2 regions of the Bifidobacterium sp. UTCIF-38 genome follow, and region 2 is predicted to be linked to the other one. Evidence: riboswitches for the same ligand, from Rfam matches in the RefSeq annotation. Region 2 holds a riboswitch; the other holds the start of a gene.
What was found. A riboswitch is a leader RNA that binds a small molecule or an ion and turns the genes downstream of it on or off. The one in region 2 is predicted to bind thiamine pyrophosphate.

Region 1: linked by a shared signal. The riboswitch ahead of thiS (sulfur carrier protein ThiS) and the one ahead of BW11_RS07620 (hydroxyethylthiazole kinase) in region 2 are both predicted to bind thiamine pyrophosphate.

What each region holds. Positions count from the first base shown of each region.
Region 1 covers NZ_JFAL01000002.1:257,832-269,605, reverse strand. Annotated here, with positions in the region: gene BW11_RS01725 (type I restriction endonuclease subunit R) at 1-1,042, shown strand, start outside; gene BW11_RS01720 (vWA domain-containing protein) at 1,181-1,909, opposite strand; gene BW11_RS01715 (macro domain-containing protein) at 2,035-3,183, opposite strand; gene argH (argininosuccinate lyase) at 3,369-4,841, shown strand; TPP riboswitch at 4,872-4,974, shown strand; gene thiS (sulfur carrier protein ThiS) at 5,297-5,491, shown strand; gene BW11_RS01700 (thiazole synthase) at 5,551-6,420, shown strand; gene thiF (thiazole biosynthesis adenylyltransferase ThiF) at 6,451-7,260, shown strand; gene BW11_RS01690 (rhodanese-like domain-containing protein) at 7,310-7,705, shown strand; gene BW11_RS01685 (HD domain-containing protein) at 7,914-8,414, shown strand; gene BW11_RS01680 (putative ABC transporter permease) at 8,411-9,262, shown strand; gene tyrS (tyrosine--tRNA ligase) at 9,360-10,682, shown strand; gene BW11_RS01670 (tetratricopeptide repeat protein) at 10,846-11,774, shown strand, end outside.
Region 2 covers NZ_JFAL01000022.1:84,247-96,020, forward strand. Annotated here, with positions in the region: gene thiD (bifunctional hydroxymethylpyrimidine kinase/phosphomethylpyrimidine kinase) at 1-28, opposite strand, end outside; gene BW11_RS07610 (26S protease regulatory subunit) at 149-1,360, shown strand; gene thiC (phosphomethylpyrimidine synthase ThiC) at 1,430-4,177, opposite strand; gene BW11_RS07620 (hydroxyethylthiazole kinase) at 4,209-5,147, opposite strand; TPP riboswitch at 5,141-5,248, opposite strand; gene BW11_RS07625 (cell wall metabolism sensor histidine kinase WalK) at 5,264-6,592, opposite strand; gene BW11_RS07630 (response regulator transcription factor) at 6,589-7,281, opposite strand; gene BW11_RS07635 (hypothetical protein) at 7,285-8,079, opposite strand; gene BW11_RS11845 (peptidoglycan-binding protein) at 8,281-9,468, shown strand; gene BW11_RS07640 (ABC transporter ATP-binding protein) at 9,453-10,106, shown strand; gene BW11_RS07645 (hypothetical protein) at 10,103-11,182, shown strand; gene BW11_RS07650 (glycine--tRNA ligase) at 11,279-11,774, shown strand, end outside.

The sequences.
Region 1 (11,774 bases), on a different contig from region 2:
GGACAAGCCGTTCGGTGTCATCCGCTACTACCGCAAGCCGCATACCATGCGCCGCAACATCGAACGCGCGGTCAAGCTCTATTCCGGCGATCGTCCGCTCGACCTGTTCGTGCAGAAACTGCCGCAGAACGTGGCGGCCATGGATGCCCGCTACAAGGAGATCCTCGACGTGTTCTCCTCATCCGGGCACGGAGACCTGCGCCATCTGCCAGAATCGGAGGAGGCCAAACGCAAGTTCGCCAAGGAATTCATCGCATTGAACCGGTTCTTGGAATCGGCGAAGGTGCAGGGGTTCGATTGGGACAAGGAGTCGTACGCGATTACGGACGAGGACGGTAGCCAGACGATCGTGCGCCCCGAGCTCGACGAGCGCACCTATCTCATTTTGGCGAAACGTTATAAGGAACTGTTCGAGGGTGGTTCCGATGGCAATGAGACCGGTGGAGGTGATATGGAGGCGCCGTACGAACTGGACGGCTATCTGACCGCCATCGACACCGGTCCGATCGACACGGACTACATGAACGCCAACTTCACCAAATGGCTCAAGGCGCTGCGCGAGGACAGCCCCGAGCTGGAACAGGCATCCGAACTGCTGCATCGGTCGTTCGCCACGTTGTCCGCAGACGAGCAGCGACTGGCGGAACTGTTCCTGCACGACGTGGAACGTGGCGATGTGGGCGTGGAGGACGGCATGACGCTGCGCGACTACATCACCCGATATTCTCGCCGGGAGAAAGAAGAGCAGATAGGCAAGCTTGTCGACCGATTCGGTGTTGAGCGTTCGCTGGTGGAGGAGTTCACTGGCAAACTCGTCAACGAAACGAACATCAACGAGTTCGGACGACTGGACGCACTGTTCAACTCGGTCGACAAGAAACGTTCGAGGAACACACTCGAGGCATACCTGCACACGGCCATATCGCAGCCAAAGGTGAACAGGACGGTGCGTACCCTGCTGCGTCGCTTTGTGCTCGAAGGTGGTTTCGACGTCGACGCGGAAATCATGAACAGCGTCAAATCCGGTACAAAGGCTGCCTAACTGCCTAACTATGGATACCTCTCGTTGAGAGGGCGCTTCGCGAGAGGTATCCATCGGATGACGGCAGTGGCATCTCGTTATGCCTTGTTCAGCGAGAGGTTTCGGGCTGATGACGGCAATACGATCCTGGCACAGTCCTCAGTGTCGCTTCGACCGCCCCCTCGACCGATAGTCCTCGCGTACGTCTTGGAACACGGCGGTGGCGGAGGCCGCTTCGAGCCTCACGCCTCCTCGTACGGCCGTCGCGGCGCGTGACACGGCAGCGAACGATGATTTGACCCCTTGCCCATCGGCATGGAAATCGGCGGCGCATTGGGGCGCGATGCCGAAATCATCCGCCGTTTGCACGGCGTCGATGTTGGCGCCGAGGAATACGAATTCCCAGTGATATCGGGTGCGTTCCAACTCGATCATGCTGCGTATTCGCCGCAGCGAATACCGACGGCTCGCATTCTCGTACCCGTCGGTGATGATGACGAACAGCACATGGTCGGCGCGGAAAGCCTCCGCGGTATGGCGTTGCACGGAGACGATGCGGTCGATGGTCGAGCCGATCGCATCGAGCAGTGCGGTGCTGCCTCGCGCCCAGTAGTCGTGGGGCGTCAGGTCCTTCACCGCGTGCAGGTCGATGTGATCGTGCAACGTCTCCAGACGATTGTCGAACAGTACGGTCGTCACCGTGCATGTCCCTGTGATGGCTCGTTGCTTGGCAAGCATGGCGTTGAACCCGCCGATGGTGTCCGATTCAAGCCCGGACATCGATCCGCTGCGATCCACCACGAATACCAGTTCCGTTCGTTCCGATCCTGTGTGAATGGTGTCGGTGCGGTCGTCGCTGCCGATACCGTGCTTCAGCTGTTCCATCATGATGCGTTCCTTTCGTTCATCTCCGGCGCTTTGCCGGTGATGAGACGAGCATCGCATCATGGAGGAGGGCATGGGTCGCTTTGCAGGCGACATCGCAGTGACGCGATGTCCGACGGACCAGACTGTCACTGCCCAAGCAGCGGCTGGTCGTACCGGAACAGGACCTCGTTGATGGTGAGCACATCGAACACGCCATGGGTGATGAAGAATTCGACGATCACGTCGAATTTCACGCTGTGGGATAGCGCGTAGCCGGCGCATGCCAGCAGATCATCAGTCTCGTCGAGATCGAGTCGCAGCGCGATCGCCAGTGCGAGCACCGTTTTCTTGCCGGGCATGTACCCATTGCCGCATCGTATTTTCGAAAACAGTTTCCTGCTGATATTGGCTCGTTTGTACACATCCACATCGCTCAATCCCTTGGAGTCGATGAGCCGCAAGAGGATCACGTTGAACGGTTCGTCCAGATCGGCAAGCACATCGCGTTGCGAATAGTGGGGAGCGCTTACCGGTGCGGCCGATCGTGGTGTCGGGCTCAGGCTCGTCACGGATTGCGCCAGGGGAGTCGGTGATTCCAGACGAAGCTCCGACTCGCCGTCGTTGACGATGTCATCGTTCGGATAGCCGAGTTCGCGCATCGCCATCATGCGCCTACGTCGACTATCGGTGTGGCTGGCTACGTAATGGTCGTCGATGTATGCCCGCAGCTGCCGGTCGAACGCGGTTCCCGCGGCGAAGGCCTCATTGTCGAACACGCACAGGTATACGTCGAGATCCGTTCGATCGGCCGGATCGTCGCCATGGTCCGGGTCATCCCGCTTCGGCGTCTCCTCCGGTGTCTCCTCTGAAGAATCCAGGAAGCGCCGGATTTCGTCGACGGCGACGTCGAGCGCCTGCGCCTTCGGATAGCCGTAGATGCCGCTCGAAATCAGGGGGAACGCGATACCGCTGCACTTGAGACGCACCGCCAGAGTCAGCGAATTGCGATAGCAGGCGCGCAGGAGCGTCTCCTCACCGTGATCGCCGCCCTGCCAGACCGGTCCGGCAGTGTGGATCACGTACCGCGCCGGCAGGTCGAAGCCTGCAGTCGCCACGGCCTGCCCGGTTCGGATGGGGGAGAGGCGGTCACACGCCTTCTGCATGCGAGATGCGCCGGCCGCGCGGAAGATCGCCCCGCACACGCCGCCTCCCATGCGCAGCGCGGTGTTCGCCGCGTTGACGACGGCGTCCACATCCAAGCGTGTGATGTCCTGCCGAACCAGGTGCAACGGCATGACGGTCTCCCTCATGCGATACCTCGATACGCTCATCGATACACTCAATAGGATATCCGCGGATATTCATCGCAAACGGATTCATCCCCATGAATCCCGACGCTATGTAGCGCAACGCTGATAGTCTGGCATACGGTCGAAAACGCATAGCAACCCAAGCAACCAGCATCGTAAAGGAGCAGCATATGGCCGAAAACACCGAACATCTCGCCCTGTGGGGCGGCCGCTTCACCTCCGGTCCGTCCGCCGAGCTCGCCCGTCTGTCCAAGTCCACCCAGTTCGACTGGCGACTCGCGGACGACGACATCGCCGGCTCGCGCGCCCACGCCCGCGCGCTCGGCCGCGCCGGGCTCCTCACCGACGAGGAGCTCAAGCGCATGGAGGACGCGCTCGACACCCTCCAGCGACACGTCGACGACGGCAGCTTCGCCCCGATCGAGGACGACGAGGACGAGGCCACCGCACTGGAGCGCGGCCTCATCGACATCGCCGGCGACGAGCTCGGCGGCAAGCTCAGGGCCGGCCGCTCCCGCAACGACCAGATCGCCTGCCTGATCCGCATGTGGCTGCGCCGCCACTCGCGCGTCATCGCGAAGCTCCTGCTCGACCTCGTCAACGCCCTCATCGCCCAGAGCGAGAAGGCCGGCCGCACCGTCATGCCCGGCCGCACCCACATGCAGCACGCCCAGCCCGTGCTGCTCGCCCACCAGCTCATGGCCCACGCCTGGCCGCTGCTGCGCGACGTCGAACGCCTCGTCGACTGGGACAAGCGCATCAACGCCTCCCCGTACGGCTCCGGCGCGCTCGCCGGCAACACGCTCGGCACCGATCCGGAGGCCGTCGCCCGCGAGCTCGGCTTCTCCCGCGTGACCGACAACTCGATCGACGGCACCGCCTCGCGCGATCTCGTCGCCGAATTCGCGTTCGTCGCCGCGATGACCGGCGTCGACATCTCCCGTCTGAGCGAGGAGATCATCATCTGGAACACGCAGGAGTTCGCCTTCGTCAAGCTCGACGACGCCTACTCCACCGGCTCCTCGATCATGCCGCAGAAGAAGAACCCGGACATCGCCGAGCTGGCGCGCGGCAAGTCCGGACGACTGATCGGCGATCTGACCGGTCTGCTCGCCACCTTGAAGGGTCTGCCCACCGCGTACGCGCGCGATCTGCAGGAGGACAAGGAGGCCGTGTTCGACCAGGTCGACACGCTCGAGGTGCTGCTGCCCGCGTTCACCGGCATGGTGCGTACCATGCGCTTCGACGCCGACCGTCTCGAGGCCGAGGCGCCGACCGGCTTCGCGCTCGCCACGGACATCGCCGAATGGCTCGTCAAGAACGGCGTGCCGTTCCGCCACGCCCACGAGCTCTCCGGCGCATGCGTGAAGATCGCCGAGGGCCGCGGCCAGGAGCTGTGGGATCTGACCGACGAGGACTTCATCTCCACCTTCGCGGCGTTCCTGCCCGCGGACAAGGCGCCGGGCGTGCGCGAGGTGCTCTCCAGCCACGGTTCGGTCGACTCCCGCAACGGCAAGGGCGGCACCGCCTACGGCCGCGTGCGCGAGCAGATCGTCGACGCCAAGCGCGAGCTGGAGGAGCTCAGGGTCTTCGCCGACTCCACCTCCGACGGCCCGTCCTACAAGACTCCGGGCACGTTCTGACGGTTGTCATCGTCGCCATCTAGACTGGGCCTCATAACGAACGGGAGCCGAAAGGCTGAGAGGAAGTGCAAAGCTTCGACCGGGGAACTTGACGCGGGTCATGCCGCCGTAAGGAATCGTTGTTCATGATTTCCTGCCGTCCATCCGATCATACGGAGCCGGTTCCTCGACTCAGTCGGAACGCGGATCGTTCGCCGAAAGACCCATAACTGAACAACTCATAATCTAGCCATGCGAGCGCGGGATCCGCGGTCGTTACTCGTCCGGCTGCGAATCCGGCGCACGCATGGTCGCATGTCAGGGCACATGGATGGGCGCACCACTTAGGGTACGGCTTACATTCGTGCGCCCTTTTTCATACCGGTCATGCCGGCTCATGCGGTCGTCGTGCCATACACGGCTGCCGCAGGAGATATGGAGGGCATGCCCTACGAACACCGAAAGGGGTGGAGCATATGCAGGTCAACGGGGAGCAGGTCACGTTGGAGGCGCCGGTCAGCGTCGCCGAATACCTCGACGCGCACGGATACCGGGCGGGCCGCGTGGCCATCGAACTCAACGGGGAGATCATCCCGCGCGAGCGTCGCGAGGAGACGATGCTCGATGACCAGTGCGTCATGGAGATCGTGCAGTTCGTTCAGGGCGGGTGAGGCGTAGAGCGTCTCGCAACCACATCAATACACCAATGAAGGCAATGAAGGGAAACATCATGAGCAACATCAATCCGGTCACCGAGGCATCCGTCGAAGCCACGCCGCTGCCGCCGCAGCCGGCGGTCGTCAACCCGGTCGGCACCTCCGCGCCGATCCTGCCCGTCGAGGACAAGCCGCTGAACCTCGGCGGCCACGAGTTCCAGTCCCGTTTCATCCTCGGCTCCGGCCGCTACGACCTGAACCTCATCAAGGCCACCGTCGAGCACGCCGGCACGCAGATCGTCACGATGGCGCTGCGCCGCGCGACCACCACCGAGAACAGCGTCCTCGACTACATCCCCGAAGGCATCACGCTCCTGCCGAACACGTCCGGCGCGCGCAACGCCGAGGAGGCCGTGCGCATCGCCCGCCTTGCCCGCGAGGTGTGCCACACCGACTTCGTCAAGGTCGAGATCGAACACGAGACCAAGTACCTCCTGCCGGACAACGCCGAGACGATCCGCGCCACCGAGATGCTCGCGAAGGAGGGATTCGTGGTCATGCCGTACATGTTCCCCGATCCGATCGCCGCGCGTCAGCTCGAGGAGGCCGGCGCCGCCGCGGTCATGCCGCTCGGCTCGCTGATCGGCTCCAACATGGGTCTGCGCATGCGCGACTTCATCGAGATCATCATCGCGAACGCCCATGTGCCGGTCATCATCGACGCCGGCATCGGCCGCCCCAGCCAGGCGTGCGACGCGATGGAGATGGGCGCGGACGCGGTCATGGCGTACACGGCCGTCGCCTCCGCGGGCAACATCCCGCTCATGGCCGAGGCGTTCAAGCACGCGATCGACGCCGGCCGTGCGGCCTACCTGTCGGGCCTCGGCAAGGTGACCGAAGGCCACGCCGTGCCGTCCAGCCCGACCACCGGCTACCTGCACTGAGAGAGCCGAATTAATTAGGAGGCATCTGGCATGGCGTTCTCGGACGAACAGCTCGAACGGTATTCCCGTCATCTGATATTGCGCGGCGTCGGCGTCGCAGGGCAGAAGCGGCTGCTCGCCGCAAGCGTCCTCATCGTCGGCGCGGGCGGGCTCGGCTCGCCGGTCGCGCTCTATCTGGCGGCAGCCGGCGTCGGGCGAATCGGCATCGTCGACGGCGATACGGTCGACCTGAGCAACCTGCAGCGCCAGATCATCCACACCACCGCGAACGTCGGCGAACCGAAGGCGGAGTCGGCCGCCGCCTCGGTTCGCGCGATCAACCCGGACGTGACCGTCGAGACCTACGACGAGCCGGTCGACGCCGGCAACATCGCCGATCTCATCGCCCGATACGATCTGGTGATCGACGCGACCGACAACTTCTCGGCCAAGTTCCTCATCAACGACGCCTGCGTGCTGGCGGGCAGGCCGTTCATCCATGCGGGCGTCGTCGGATTCGCCGGTCAGGTGATGACCGTCGTGCCAGGGCATGGCCCCTGCTACCGATGCATCTTCGGCGACATGCCGGCCGCCGGCGAGGTGCCGACCTGCCGCGAGGCGGGCGTGCTCGGCGCGGTCGTCGGCGTGATCGGCAGCCTCGAGGCCACCGAGGCGCTCAAGCTCATCATCGGCGTGGGCGAGCCGCTGGTCGGACGCATGCTCACCGTCGACGCGCTGACGATGAACATCCGGCGCGTCCCGCTTCCGGACCACGTACCCGACTGTCCGGTGTGCGGCGACAGGCCGACGATCACCACGCTCGACCCGGACAACTACATCCAGCCGGCCTGCGCGATCTGAGATCCGAACGTTCCGGACGAATCCATACGAAGGGGAAGAAGAACAGCACATGTCCATTGCGTTGCAGCTTCACGCGAATGATGCCGATGTCTCCGATACGGCGGACGACGGGCCGGCGTTCCGGCGCATCGGCCCGGCCGAATTCGCCGCGATCGTCGCCTCGGAAACGAGGGGAGAGGGGAAGGCCGTCACGCTGCTTGACCTGCGCGAACCGGCCGACGTGGCCGCCTACCCGATCGAGGGCGCCATCAACGCGCCCCTCGACCCGCTGGCCAAGGTGCTCAAGACCGTGCCGAAGACGCGTACTGTCGTCGTCTACTGCACCGAGGGCTGGTGGAGCGAGGAGGTCGCCGAGATCCTCGCCGACCGCGGTTACGACGTGGCGAGCCTCGAGGGAGGGTTCCGCGCCTACCGCGAATACGCCGAGTCGCACGGACTGGCGTAAAGCGGCTCGCGGGGCGATCGCCGGTGAATGGCGACTTCGGGCAACATGAACGCAAATGGTGAAGGCCCGGTGGAAATCGTTCCGAGGGATGAAAGCCCAAGCCACGGGACGACCGTACAATCGGTCCTGACATCGCTCGACATGTCCCGTGTGACCGTCGAGCGACCGCGCAATCCCCGCACATCGCAAACCCGCAAAGGACCGAACCGTGGCACGTCTGCTCACACGCACGCAGATTCAGGAACTGGTGGCCGTACACGGCCGTGAAGTCATCGAACACAGGCACATGCAGATCGAACGGCGCTGCTTCCAGCACGGCAACGTCTCCACGTTCGCCCATTCGATCCGCGTGGCGTGCCTCGCGGTGTGGATCGCCGACCGGGCGCACCTGTGGCGTCGCGTCGACCTGAAATCGCTGATCCGCGCCGCCCTGCTGCACGACTACTTCCTGTACGACTGGCACGATTGGGACGACGGCGAACACCGCCTGCACGGCTTCACCCATGGTGGCGCCGCCCTGCGCAACGCCCTGCGGGACTTCCGTCTCAACGCGATCGAACGCGATTCGATCGCCAACCACATGTTCCCGATGACCCCCACGCCCCCGCGGTACGTCGAGGGGTATCTCGTCACGATCGCCGACAAGCTCTCGGCCACGCGCGAGACGCTTTCGCTCGACCGGTTCAACAAGGGCGAGGTGCCTGCGTGATCCTCACGGTCGAATACCTGTTCCTGTGGTTCCTGTTCTACAGCTTCTGCGGCTGGGTGTACGAGTCGATCCTCGTGTCCGTTCAGGAGCGGCGCCCCGTCAACCGTGGCTTCCTCAACGGACCGCTGTGCCCGATCTACGGCACCGGCGCGGTGTTGGGCGTCGTCGTGCTCGGCGAGGTCCGCAATCCGATCCTCCTGTTCGTCATCTCGGCCGTCGGCGCGTGCCTGCTCGAATACGTGACCTCGTGGGCGATGGAGCTGCTGTTCCACGCACGCTGGTGGGATTACTCGAACTTCCCGTTCAACCTCAACGGACGCATCTGCCTGTACGGCGCGCTGATCTTCGGCATCGGGGGAGTGGTGATCGTCGACGTGGTCCAGCCCGAGGTGGCGCGTGTCACCGCCATGATCCCGATCATGGTGATCCACTGGCTGTTCGTCACGTTGTTCGCGCTGACCGTGGCCGACACGATCATCACCGTGATCGGCATCATCGACCTCGAGGACAGCCTCGAACGGTTCAAGGCGGTCGCGGCCAGATACAGCGGCGCGATGCGCGAAAGGGTCGGCGATATGGTCGACGGCGCATCCGATGCATTCGGCGACGCGTTCAACGGCGCGCCGGGCAGATTCGGCGATATGGTCGGCGAATCCCTGCGCTCAGGCCGGCAGATGTCGTCCGAACTCATGGTGCGTCTTCGCGAGACCGCCGACTCCGTGTTCAACCGTCAGCAGCGTCGTATGATCGCCTCGTTCCCGAAGCTGCGCACCGTGCGCAACAACGAGACGCTCGAGCAGCTGCGCGAGGCGTTCAGGCAGCTGCGCCGCGGCGAGGGCCGCAGGTAGCTCCTCTTTTACGGCCCCCTGACGAATAGAGCTGTCGGCCTGTTCTGCGACACTGTAAGACGCATTATGCCCACAATTCGATAGGGAGACAAAGGTTATGGCTCACGTCATCGACTTCAAAGAGGCGGGATTCGACACCCTGCTCGATGAACTGGAATGGCGCGGTTTGATTTCCCAGTCCACGGACCGGGATCGACTCGCGGCGGCATTGAACGGAGAGCCGATCACCTATTATTGCGGGTTCGATCCGACGGCCGCGTCCCTGCACATCGGCAACCTCGTCCAGCTCATCAACATGCGTCACCTGCAGGCGGCGGGTCACCACCCGATCGCCCTGGTCGGCGGCGCCACCGGTCTGATCGGCGATCCTCGCCAGTCGGGCGAGCGCACGCTCAACCCGAAGGACGTGGTGGCCGGCTGGGCCGAGAGGCTGAAGAAGCAGATCGGCGGCATCCTCGTCACCGACGGCGCCAACCCGGTGCGCTTCGTGTCCAACTACGACTGGACCGCGCAGATGAACGTCATCGACTTCCTGCGCGATGTCGGCAAGAACTTCCGACTCGGCACGATGCTCGCCAAGGACACCGTGGCCCGTCGTCTCAACTCGGAGGACGGCATCTCCTTCACCGAGTTCAGCTACCAGGTGCTGCAGGGCAACGACTTCCTCCACCTGTACGACGAATACCACTGCACGCTCGAGCTGGGCGGCTCCGACCAGTGGGGCAACCTCACCTCCGGCCTTGACCTGATCCACAAGGTGCGCGGGGTGGACGTCAACGTGTTCACCAGCCCGATCATCACCGACGCGCAGGGCAAGAAGTTCGGCAAGTCCGAGGGCAACGCCGTGTGGATCGATCCGACGATGCTCTCGCCGTACAAGTTCTACCAGTTCTGGATCAACCGCCCGGACGTGGAGATGGAGAGCCTGCTCAAGGCGTTCACCTTCCTGCCGAAGGCCGAGATCGAACGACTGGTCGAGGAGTCGAAGACCAATCCGGGCAAGCGCGAGGCGCAGAAGGCGCTCGCTTGGGAGGTCACCAGCTTCGTGCACGGCGAGGCCGCGACGCAGGCCGCGATCGACGCCTCCTCCGCACTGTTCGGCCGCGGCGGCGACCTGAACACGATCGACGATGACACGCTCGAATCCGTACTCGACGGCTTCAAGGTCGTCGACGAGAACGGCGAGCACGTCTTCCCGTCCGCGGCGGCCGGCGATCGCGTGATCGACGCCGCCCAGAGCGCAGGCCTGTTCAAGACCGCGTCCGAGGCGCGCCGCGCGATCAAGTCCGGCGGCGTCTACCTCAACAACGAGCGTGTCGAGGACGAGGAGGCCGTGCTCGGCGAGGGCGACTTCCTCCAGGGGCGCTTCGCGCTGATCCGCCGAGGCAAGAAGGCCCTCGGCGCCGTCGAGAGGCACTGATCCGATACGCGGTCCCCGGTGGAACATCGGGGACCGCCTGCATGCGGGGCGCGGCATCGCCTTCCACGGCGGTTGCATGGCGCTTCCCACATAACCGTTTTTTCATTTGATTGTTTGGGGATCCACTCTTCGATTACGGATCCACACGAGGAAAGGCATACATATGGCAGAAGGCAACGAGCGTTCCGGAAAGTCGTTCGGCGGACGCAAGGGCGGCTACGGTCACGGAGGTTCCGGTTCGGGCCGTCCGTCCGGCCGCGGCGGCAAGGGCTTCAAGCCGCGCGGCAACGGCGGCAAGTCGTTCGGCGGCTCCCGCGGCGGCTACGGCAAGTCCGGCGGCCGCGACGGCGGCGAGGGCGGTTTCCGCAAGGACTTCCACAAGTCCGGCGGCTTCCGCAAGGATGGCGATCGCGATTTCCGTCGTGAGGATCGTCAGGGTGCCGGTGAGGGCGGCGAGCGTCGCGAGTTCCACAAGGGGCCGCGTCAGGACGGCGGTTTCCGCGGCAATGGCCGTGGCGGCTACGGCGCCGGCAAGGGCGGTTTCCGCAAGGACTTCCACAAGTCCGGCGGCTTCCATAAGGATGGCGATCGCGATTTCCGTCGTGAGGATCGTCAGGGTGCCGGTGAGGGCGGCGAGCGTCGCGAGTTCCATAAGGGCCCCCGCCAGGAAGGTGGTTTCCGCAAGGACGGCGGTTTCCGCAAGGACTTCCACAAGGGCCCGCGTCGTGACGGCGATCGCGGCGGCTTCCGCCGTGACGGCGGCAAGGGCGGTTTCCGCAAGGATGGTGATCGCGATTTCCGTCGTGACGACCGTCGTGAGGGTGCCGGTGAGGGCGAGGAGCGTCGCGAGTTCCATAAGGGCCCCCGCAAGGAGGGCGGTTTCCGCAAGGACTTCCACAAGGGCCCGCGCCACGACAACGGCAACCCGCGCTACCAGCGCGACGATCGCCGCGACGACCGCGGCAACCGCGACCAGCAGAACGTCGAGCGCCGTTCGTTCACCGACGAGGAGAAGCGCGAATACCGCGAGCACAAGCGCACCGAGTACATGAGCCGTCCGCGCCGCAACTCCGACGGCACGATGAGCTTCCC
Region 2 (11,774 bases):
GTGGAAGGGTTGTCGTATGTTGTGCCATAGCTTCCAAGTCTAGTAGTCGCAGGCCGGAATATCACGCGGTTTTCCTTGATTATTCGCCGTTCCTATGGTGTGATGGGGAAGGTTTGACGAGGGGCCGACACGAGAAGCGGGAGGGATTATGGCAGGCAACGACGTACTGCGTCGCGATGGAGTTCTGGCGCGTATCACCGGATTCGACGAGGGGCGCGTCGCCTACTATGCGGTGATGCCGAACGGGCACACCACGCAGCTCACGTTCCCGCGTCAGGAGGTGTTCGACGTGGGCGACGTTCTGCTCGTCGGCGAGGACTTCTACACGAAGGTGCCGGCGGACGTGTGGCCGGTCAAACCGCGCGTCGGCATCGTGCGCCGCGCATTGGACGACTGCGTGGTATTGGAGACCTCCGACGGTCTGGAACTGCTGGAGGGCGATTACCCCCTCAACATCATGCCCGGCAACACCGTGGAGTTCACCGACCTGTTCGGCATCGAACGCGTGCTGTGGCCCACGGCCATCCGTCCCGGCGAATCCGACCACGACGACGACATCAAACAGTACCGGATCACCCCCGGTGCCGACCCCACGCTCACTTTTGACTCGTTCGGCGGCTACGAGCAGGTCATCACCCGCGCCAAGGAGCTTATCGAAACCCAGCTGGGCAACAGCGAGCAGATGCGTGCGATCGGCGCCAAACCCATCAAGGGGGTGATCTTCACCGGCGCGCCCGGCACCGGCAAGACCCATCTGGCGCGCATCATCGCCAACGTGGCCGACGCCCAGTTCTACCTCGTCTCCGGCCCGACGATCGTAAGCAAGTACGTGGGCGACAGCGAGGAGACGCTGCGCATGATCTTCGCGGCCGCACAGGCCGACCGTCGCGCGATCATCTTCTTCGACGAGATCGACTCGATCGCCTCGTCGCGCGACACCGACACGAACGGCGTCGGCAAGCGGCTCGTTGCCCAGCTGCTCACCCTGATGGACGGTTTCGCATCCAAGGGCAACGTGGTGGTCGTCGCCGCCACGAACCGCATCGAGGACGTGGATCCGGCCCTGTTGCGCCCGGGACGCTTCGACTGGCAGATCCCGTTCCCGATGCCGAGCGAGCACGACCGTTTGTCGATTCTTGAAGTGCAGGCCCGTGCGCTCGCCACCGAAGGCGAACTGCCGCTCGCGGACATCGCTCGGCGCACCGAAGGCTGGAGCGGCGCCGAGGTGTGCGCGATCTGGACCGAGGCCGCGCTCGTCGCCGCCAAGGACCGCCGCGGCGCGATCCGCGCGGCCGACCTCGCCACCGCGTTCGCACGCGTCGAACGCAGACCGGAGCTGCACGCACACCGGATGCCCTGAAAACGCAGATGAGCCCCTCGCATGCGAGGGGCTCATCGGGACGTCACCCGAGATATCACTCGGTAGATATCACTCGGTGGCGGTGGAGTACAGCTTGCCGCCCTGGGCGGTGTACTTCTCGCTCATCGCGTTCATGCCGGCGCGGATCTCCTCCGGGCTCAGCACGTTCGCGGACACGACGGTGTCGTCGTTGACGACGTTCGGAGTCGTGGTCGGAGCCACGCCGGCGATCGCCTCCTTGACGATCTGCTGCTGCGCGGCCTCGCCGCCGAACGCCTTGCGGATGTTCTGCGAGATGGCCATCGAGCAGAACTTCGGGCCGCACATCGAGCAGAAGTGCGCCATCTTGGCCGGTTCGGCAGGCAGCGTGTCGTCGTGGAACGCGATCGCGGTGTCCGGATCGTAGGAGAGGTTGAACTGGTCGAGCCAGCGGAACTCGAAGCGGGCCTTCGAGATCGCGTCGTCACGGTCCTGCGCGTGCGGGTGGTGCTTGGCGATGTCGGCGGCGTGGGCGGCGATCTTGTACGCGATCACGCCCTGCTTGACGTCGTCCTTGTTCGGCAGGCCAAGGTGCTCCTTCGGGGTCACGTAGCACAGCATGGCGGTGCCGTAGCGGCCGATCTCGGTGGCGCCGATCGCGGAGGTGATGTGGTCATAGCCCGGCGCGGTGTCGGTCGTCAGCGGTCCGAGCGTGTAGAACGGAGCGCCCTTGCACACGGCCTTCTCGAGCTCGATGTTCATGCGCACCGTGTCGAACGGCACGTGGCCCGGGCCCTCGATCATGACCTGCACATCCTTGGCCCAGGCGCGCTCGGTGAGCTCGCCCAGAGTCATGAGCTCGCTCAGCTGCGCCGCGTCGTTCGCGTCCGCAAGGCATCCGGGGCGAAGGCCGTCGCCCAGCGAGAACGCGACGTCGTACTTGGCGAAGATGTCGCACAGCTCGTCGAAGTGCGTGTACAGGAAGCTTTCCTGATGGTGGCGCAGGCACCAGTCGGCCATGATCGAGCCACCGCGCGAGACGATGCCGGTGACGCGGTTCGCGGTCAGCGGCACGTAGCGCAGCAGCACGCCGGCGTGGATCGTCATGTAGTCGACGCCCTGCTCGCACTGTTCGATTACGGTGTCGCGGAACAGCTCCCAGCTGAGCTTGGAGGCGTCGTCCTCGACCTTCTCGAGTGCTTGGTACATCGGCACGGTGCCGATCGGCACGGGGGAGTTCCTGAGGATCCACTCGCGGGTGGTGTGGATGTCGTTGCCGGTGGACAGATCCATCACGGTGTCGGCGCCCCACTTGGTGGCCCAGGTGAGCTTCTCCACCTCTTCGTCGATGGACGAGGTGACGGCCGAGTTACCCATGTTCGCGTTGAGCTTGGTGAGGAACCGGGAGCCGATGATCATCGGCTCGGCCTCCGGGTGGTTGATGTTGCACGGCATGACCGCGCGGCCCGCGGCGAGCTCGGAGCGCACGAGCTCTACGTCGCAGTTCTCGCGGATGGCCACGTACTGCATCTCCGGGGTGACGATGCCGTGGCGGGCGTACCACATCTGGGTGATCGGGTGGTCCTTGGCACGCATCGGCTGGTGCTTGCGTCCACGCCATTCCTTGCTGGCACGGCCGCGCTTGATGGCGCGCTTGCCGTCGTCCTCGAGGTTGCGGCGGCGGCCCTCGTACTCCTCGACATCGCCGCGGTCGCGGATCCAGTCAAGACGCAGGGGCTTCAAGCCCTCCTTCGGATCGCACTTGGGGCCCTCGGTGTTGTAGTCGTGGAACGGCGGGTTCGGACCCACGCCGGGGGTGTCGGACAGCTTGATCTCGGTGTACGGGACCTCGAGATCGTATGAACCGTACTCATAGGAGAACGGCACGGACTTCGTCTTGCGGATATGCGCCTTGTCGCGCTGCTTGGAGCCGCGGGCGGCGATGTCGACGCGCTGCTGCTTGGCGAGCTTCTGCGCCTCCTTGGCCTCCTTGGCGTTGGTGAACTTCTTCTCGGTGGCCTCGGCGCCCGGCTGCGCGGCGCCCTCCTGGGCGGCCTGCGTGTCGACGGCCGGGGTGTGGGTGACGATGCGCGGCGCGTAATCGTGCTTCGCGTCGCCGCGCACGGCCTTCCAGCCCTCGACCATCGCGCGGGTGGCCTCCTCGGGGTTCTCGGCGCCGGCGATCGCGGACACCGCGAACCAGCCGGCCGCCTTCGTGCCGGCCAGCATGGCCATATCGGCGGCGGTCACGCCGCCGCCGACGACCACCGGGAATTCGGAGGCGGCGCAGATCGTGTTGATCTGCTTGGTGTCCAAGGTCTTACCGGAGCCGTCGTTGCCGCCCACGGAGGCCTCCGGCTTGGTGACGGACACGTGCAGCGGACCGGCGCCGATGTAGTCGATGCAGCCGTCGGGCAGCTCGTTGATGAGACGCACCAGCGACTCGGTCTCGGCGGACAGACCCACGATCGCCTCGTCGCCCAGAAGGGCGCGGGCCTCGCGAGGCTCCATATCGGTCTGTCCGATGTGCACGCCGTCGACCTTGATACCCTTGCGGCGGGCCTGCCACACCACGTCGGCACGGTCGTCGATCACGAAGGCCACGGAGTCGGACTTGCCGTTGTCCTCGATGATCTGCGCGATGTCCTGCGCCATCGTCGTCAGCTCGGAGGCGTCGGCCTTCTTGGCGCGAAGCTGGATGAAGGTCGCGCCGCCGCCCAGGGCCTGATCGACCACGTCGGTCAGCGGTCGGCCCTTGCAGTCCTCCGGGCCGACCACGAAGTACGCGGACAGGTCGAAGCTGTCGCGCATCGACGCGTATGGGTATTCGTTGTTCATTGATTTGTTCCTTTGGTTGTTGGTGGAAGTGTCAGAACATGTGGATCTCGGAGGCGGCCACCTGATCGGCGGTCACGCTCCACAGGGCGTCGAGGAAGGCGACCTGGAATGAGCCGGGGCCGTTGGACTGCGTCTCGGCGATCTCGCCGGCGCGGTCGTACAGGGCGCTCGCCGCCAGCGCGGCGGTCAGCGGGTCGGCTACGGCGAGATAGGTGGCGGTCACGCCGCCGAGCGAGCATCCGGCGCCGGTGATCTTCGTCATCATCGCGCTGCCGCCGGGCAGTCGGTAGACGGTCTCGCCATCGGTGACGAGATCGATCTTGCCGGAGACGGCCACGGCGGCCGTCTTATCCGGGGCGGAGGCGGCGAGGAACTGCGCCAGACGCCTGGCCGGTTCGACGGCCGCATCGACCTCGTCGACGGCCTCGACGCCGGCCGGGCGGGTGGCGGGCTGGTTGCCGGGTTCGGCTTCGGCTGACAGACCCCACATATCGGCAAGGGCGATGATCTCGGAGGCGTTGCCGCGCACGATGGTCGGGGGAGTGGCGCGGAAGGCGCGCAGGATCTCGGTGCGGGTGCGGCCGATGCCTGCGGCCACCGGATCGAGCACCCACTTGTGCCCGGTCTTGTGGAAGGCGCGTGCGATCTGCGGCAGCGCGTCCTTGTAGAACGGCAGCAGCGTGCCCACGTTGATGTAGTCGGCCCCCGAGATCGGCGCCGTGTCGATTACGTCGTCGGGCAGGAAGCTCATCGCCGCGGCGCCGCCGGCCGCGAGCTGGGCGTTGGCCACGAGGTTGATCGTCACGAAATTGGTGAACGACTGCGCCAGCGGGCGGGTGGCCCTCACCTGTTCGACGGCGGTTCGGATGCGGACGCGCAGATCGGCGAGATCGCATCCGGAGTCGTCAGAATTGGTATAAGAGGAATCGATACCGCGTTCGTTGCGGATGGATAGCGAAGCATCGCTCATATATCACTGCTCCCTACGCTGGTCTTAACCAACAGGTTCAAAGGGTCGGGCCATCGCCCATCTCAACCCGCCTAGTGGTGCGGGTTCCCCTGCATTTCGTTTGTTGCTTCCCGAAACTACGCGCCGATACGGACATGGTTGTTACAAAATCGCACAGACACGCCGAATCGGCCCGGCTCGGGTCTGGCGAGTCGCAGCTCGGCATGGTAAAGATCCGCGATCTCCCTGACGATCGACAGGCCCAGCCCGTTGCCGGGCCGGTTCTCGAGCCGGGACGCCCTCCCGCGATGGAACGGGATCAGCAGATCATCCAGATCGCGCCCGTCCGCCGACTCCGCAGCCTCAGCAGTCTCCGTGCTGTTGGTGACGGACAGTTCGACGCCCCCGCCGTCAATGCTCCGCACGTCGACTTCGATGTCGCCGCGGTCCACGTTGTGCACCACGGCGTTGCGGATGAGGTTGCCCGTCAGCAGGGCCAGCATCGTCGGGTCCGCGCGCACCGCCGGCGCGGGGTCGATGTCGCAGCGCACGTCGATGCCGCGTTCGTCGATCGCGTCCCACGAGGCATCCAGCGCGTGCTCCACAACCTCACCGAGCGGCGTCTCGGGCGGTCGCTCATCGCCCGGATGCAACGCCATGCTCTGCACGCGCGACAGCGCCAGCAGCCCCTCCACCAGGTCGGCCGCGTTCCGGTCCGCCTCCAGCGCCCGGCGCACCGCCGGCTCCACGTCCGCCGCGAACCGCCCCTGCGCGAGCGGGGCGTCCAGACTGGTTCCGATCACCGCGATCGGCGTACGCAGCTCGTGCGAGGCGTTCGCGATGAACTGCCGCTGCGTGACCGCCGCCTGCTCGATGCGAGTGAGCATCGCGTTCACGTCGCCGGCCAGCGACGCCACCTCGTCCGAGCCGGCGATCGACACGCGCTCGCCGGTGGCCGCCGGGTCGAGCCGGCGCATCTGTGCTCCCAGTGAGGAGATGCGTCCGGCCAGTCTGCGAGAGATGAACCACGCCGCGACCATCGCCAGCACGGCGAACCCTGCGAACAGCGCCAGCGAGAACCACATGGCGCCCTGCATCAGGGGCCTTCGCATGTCCGAGTCGCTGATCTCCATGATCGACCCCGGCGTCATCGGCCCGCAGCCCACGGCGTAGTCGGTGTAGTAGCAACCGGTGGAGGACACATACAGTTCGCCGCCGTCGGGCGTGGGCAGCGTTCCGCCGCTGGCCACCTGATACAGCCGGTAGGACGACCGGTCGTAGATGCGGCCGAACAGCATGGTCTGCAACGCCAGGGCGATCCCGAGGAACACCGCCACCAGCAGGCCGATGGCGAGCGCGAGCTTGCCGCGGAAGGTGCGCGGGCGCAGATGGAACCGGCGCTTTCCGGACGGGTCGGACGGACTGGACGGGCGGGATGCGTTGGGCAGACTGGACGGGTGGTTCATGGCAGACGGTATCCCTTCCCTCGTGCCGAGACGATGGCGCCCTTGCCGCCGGCGGCCTCGAGCTTGCGTTTGAGCGTGTAGACGAGCGTCTTGGCCGCGCCGGTGCTGGTCGTGCCGTCCGGCCATGCGGCGGCGATGAGTTCGTCGAGCGTGACCCAGCCGCCGTCCGCCTCGACGATGCGGCGCAGCACGGCGAACTCCCGTGCGGTCAGGTCGAGCGGGGTGTTTCTCCAGTAGGCGAGTCGGCGGTCGTCGTCGATGACTACCGGCTGCGCGACGGCGCCGGAATCGTTGAAGGACCCCGCCGGCGCGCGTCGCCTCGCGTCGTGGCGCAGCAGGGCGCGGATGCGCGCCGACAGCTCCCGGTAGACGAACGGCTTGGGCAGGTAGTCGTCGGCGCCGAGGTCCAGCCCTTCCACACGCTGTTCCGGGCTGGCCGAGGCGGTGACCATGAGCACGCTCACGTCCAGTCCGAGCGTGCGGATCGTCGTCATCACCGTGTCGCCGGACATGACCGGCAGGTCGCGGTCGAGCAGGACCACGTCGATGGCGTCCCGGTGTGCGGCGAGCAGTTCCAGCGCCTCGACGCCGGTTTCGGCCGTCCAGGTGCGGTAGCCCTCATGCCGCAACGCGTCGTCGAGCGAGGCGGCCATGCCCGTGTTGTCCTCGACGATCAGTATCCCCGCCATGATCTACCAGAGGTACTCCACGGGGTCGTTGGCGCTGCTTGACGACCAGCCCTGCGCCGCCTTGCAGCCGCGCACGCGCGCGTCACCGAAATCGTAGCCGAGCTTGTCCTTCGCGTCCGTCCACCCCTCCGTCTGGAGCAGGGTCTGCCCGTCGTTGAAGTCCTTGACCGTGTAGCTCGGGGGCACCACGCCCTCGCGCCGCATGCAGTCGACGACCGCCTCGTCGACGTTGGCGTACAGACTCGGGTTGCCCTGCTGCTGACCGTACAGTCCCTGCACATGGGAGAACCGCAGGTAGCAGTCGGCGTAGGCGTCGCGCCACCGCTCCTCCTGCTCGTCGGTGCCGACGGCGTGCTGCATGATGTCCATCATGCCGTTCGGGAACCGTTCGAGCTTCGGCTCTGGGAAGCCGTGGTCGACCATGCACGTCTTGTAGTCCGACCAGACCTTCTCATAGACGGCCGTCGACACCCGCCCCTCCTTCTTGGCCTGTTCGAGGAACGGGCGCTCGTAGTCCGACACGTACGGGTCGGCGAGCACCTCGTCGATGTAGGAGGACAGCGAGCTCGCCAGACGCCCGTTGTCGTCCGCCTCGCGCAACGTCGAGACAGGTCCCTGTTGCGGGGAATCCTGCCCCTGCGCCGACGAACCGTGATCCCCGGATGCGGGGGATGCGGTCTGCGTGCCGTTCGTCGGCCCCGCGCAGCCCGCGAGCCCCGCGAGCAGCGCCGCCGCGGACAACGTCGCGGCCAGCAGGCGCGGGATGCTCGCGATTCCTTGCGATGATCGTCGTCCCATCTCAACCCCCTTGTCCTGGAACCCCTGTGCCGCACGGCTGTGCAGCCTGTGCACCTTCCATCGTAGGCGGCCCAGCCCTGACCTTCGCCTGACCGTGCGCGTGGACGGCGTGGAACGATGGAATCGGACACGACGCCGAAGCCGATGTCGGGATCGAAGCCCGATCGGGCGCGAGGGCGAGCGCAAGGAGGGGAGGCCATCATGGCGAAGACATCATCGGCATCATCGGGGCCGTCGACGGGGCGGGGAACGCCGCGCGGTACTCCACGCGGCACCGCGCGACGCAGGTTCCCCGTCGCCTGGCTGCTGATTGCCGTCATCCTCACCGCGGCCGTCAGCGTCGGCGCGGCCGCGTTCCTGCTGCCCGACCGGCACCCGGCGATATTGTCGAGCGCGAAGGAGATCACCAGCGCGCCGGTCGGTATCCAGCGCTACGACGCGAACAGGCAGATCAGCGTCATCCCCACGCTCTCCGCATCCCGCCAGATACTCATCAACACGTCCGGCACCGTGACCGCCGACCATTCCGGCGAAGGGCTCGTCTCCGGCAGAGCCGCGCTCGCGGTCGACGAACGGCCCATCGTCGCGCTCGCCACCGCGACCCCGCTCTACCGCGACCTGAAATACGGCGACAAGGGCAGGGACGTGCGCGCGTTCAACGACGAACTCGCACGGCTCGGATTTGGCGCGCCCGCCGACACCGACCGGTACACGACGCGTACGGTCAAGGCCGTCAAGGCCCTGTGGCGCGGGCTCGGCGTGACCTCGGACCTGGATGGCAACCTCGCCATCGCGGACGTGATCTGGCTGCCACAGCGCGAGGCGACCGTCTCCGACTGGAACGGCGTACCCGGCACCATGGTCACGGCCGGGACGTCGATCGGCCGGATCCCCGGTGCCCTGACCGCGATCAGCTTGAGGGACGGCGCCGCCGAGAACGCCGACCGGACGATCACCGTCTTCGGTCAGCAGGGCGTGCTCAAGGCCGGGGCCACGCGCATCGACGACCCGGAGTTCTGCGCGCGCGTCACCGCCTCGCCGGAATTCCGGATGTTCGCCCAATCCTCGTCGTCCAAGTCCGCGCAGGGCCAGTCGTCGGGCCAGTCATCTGGCCAATCCGCGTCGCAGGAGTCCGCGCAGGGGATCGACGCCACCGTGGCTCTGGCGCAGCCTCTCGACGTGATGCGCGTGCCGGCCGCCGCCGTGTTCGGCGTCGACGGCGATACCGGATGCATCGCCTCCGACGGCAGAACGATCCCGGTGACGGTGATCGGCGCGGACTTGGGCGTGAGCCTCGTCAGGCCCGCCGACGGCTCCGAACCGTCCGCCGGCCCCTCCACGGTGTCGATCGGAGGAGCGATCAGGGGGCTGACGTGTCCGCGAGGGTGACCGGCCGCGACCTCGCCCACCGGTTCCCCGGCACGGACACGCTGTTCGAACACCTGTCGTTCACCCTCGAGGCGGGCACCACGACGGCGATCTGCGGGCCGAGCGGCTGCGGCAAATCCACGCTGCTGTCGATCCTCGCCGGATGGGAGAAACCCGCCGCCGGCACGGTCACGCGCGACGGCGTGAACCGCATCGGCTGGGTATTCCAGAACCCGTACGGCGTCGCCGAACGCAGCGCGCTCGACCACGTCGTCTTCCCGCTGCTCGCGCGGGGCCTGCGCCGACGCGAGGCGGAGCCCCAGGCGCTGGAGGCGATGGGCCTGTTCGATCTCGGGGCCGTCGCCGACCGCCCGTTCGCCGCGCTCTCCGGCGGCGAGGCGCAACGGCTCATGCTCGCCCGGGCCGTCAGCTCGGCCCCGGACATGCTGCTCGTTGACGAACCCACGGCCCAGCTGGACACGCGCACCGCCCACAGCGTCTCGGGCGTGCTCGGCAACCTCGCCGGACACGGCATGATCGTCGTCGTCGCCACCCATGACCTCGCCACCCGCGACGCCTGCGGGCGGGTCATCGATCTCGCCGACTACGCGCCGGAAGAGGCGGCGACGCAGGTGCGATACGTAAAGGAGGCGTCATGAGACTCGCGTCCATCCTCTCCGAGGCGATGCGCAACATCGGCTCCGGCGCCTCCCGCGCCGCGGTCTGGTTCCTCGCCGTGGCCGTCGCCGGCACGCTCATCGGCGGATTCGAGGCGCTCGCCGTCATCGGACAGGAGCGTGACGCCGTCACCCGCATCCGTGCCGCGGCGGACGTCACCACCATCGTCAGCCCCATCTCCGTGATCGACGGCGCCGCCTGCGACCGTCTCGTCGACGCGGACGGCGGGCCGCAAGCCGCGGGCGCTATGCGCGAGGGCGACCAGATCACCCCGCGCTCGACCCCGGGACGCAGCATCGGCTCATACGAGGTCACCGCCGGCATGATCGGCCTGCTCGCGGCCGCCGACGCCGACCCCACCGGCGTATGGGTCTCCACGACTCTCGCCCACGACTTCGGCTGGGCCAAGGGCGTCACGATCGAGACCGACCACGGAGACATCCCCGTCGCCGGTGTCTTCGACTGGCCGAACGACGGACGCGACACCCGTTTCGCCTACGCGCTCGTCGTCCCCGCGACGGCCGACGCCAAGCCGTTCAGCGAATGCTGGGCCAAACAGTGGCCGCGCACCGACGCGGTCGAATCGCTGCTCACCACGACCGCCATCGCCGGCAAATCCACCACGCAGACCCTCCCCGGCACCACCATGCTCAACAAAAGCCTCGATCGCGGATGGAACGCCGCGGCGCTCTACGAGACGCGCATGACCCGCATGCTGCCCTGGGCGGCGCTCGCGGTCGGCCTCGTCATCGGCGTCGCGTCCGTGCACAGGCGGCGTCTGGAATACGCGGGCGCCCTCCACTGCGGCCAACGCAAGTCGGACCAGTTGCTCGCGGCGCTGATCGAGACCCTCGTCTGGGGCGGCGGCGCCACGGCGGCGGGCCTGTCGCTGATCGCCGCGCTCTGCCTGCGCGCCTCCCCGTCCGATCCGGCGGCGGTGCTCCTCGCCGCCGCCCGCTCGCCGCTCGCCCTGTTCGCCGGCGTCCTCGTCGCGACCGTCGCCGGCGTGCTCGCCGTGCGCGAATCCCGCCTGTTCCGCCTGTTCAAGGGGAGGTGATGCGCCGCGGAGGCGGTCCGGCCGCCACTGTCAGACTGTGCCGGTATCCTGAAGCGGTTGTAAAGACCCCAAACCGTTCATACCAGAAGGTGCATTGTGGCTCAGTCCAAACTTGATGAAGTCGTATCCCTCGCGAAGCGTCGCGGTTTCGTGTTCCCCGCCGGCGAGATCTACGGCGGAACCCGTTCCGCATGGGACTACGGTCCGCTCGGTGTCGCCCTGAAGGACAACATCAAGCGCGAATGGTGGCGTTCGATGGTCGTCACCCGTCCCGACGTCGTCGGCGTCGACACGTCCATCATCCTGCCGACCCCGGTGTGGGTCGCCTCCGGCCACGTCGCCGTGTTCAACGACCCGCTGGTCGAGTGCCTCAACTGCCACAAGCGCAACCGCGCCGACAAGCTCCAGGAGAGCTACGCCGAGAAGCACGGCGACAAGCTGCCGGAGAACGGCATGGCCGACATCGTGTGCCCCGACTGCGGCACCCGCGGCAAGTGGACCGAGCCGCGCGACTTCAACATGATGCTGCGCACGCACCTCGGCCCGGTCGAGGACGAGAACAGCCTGCACTACCTGCGCCCGGAGACCGCGC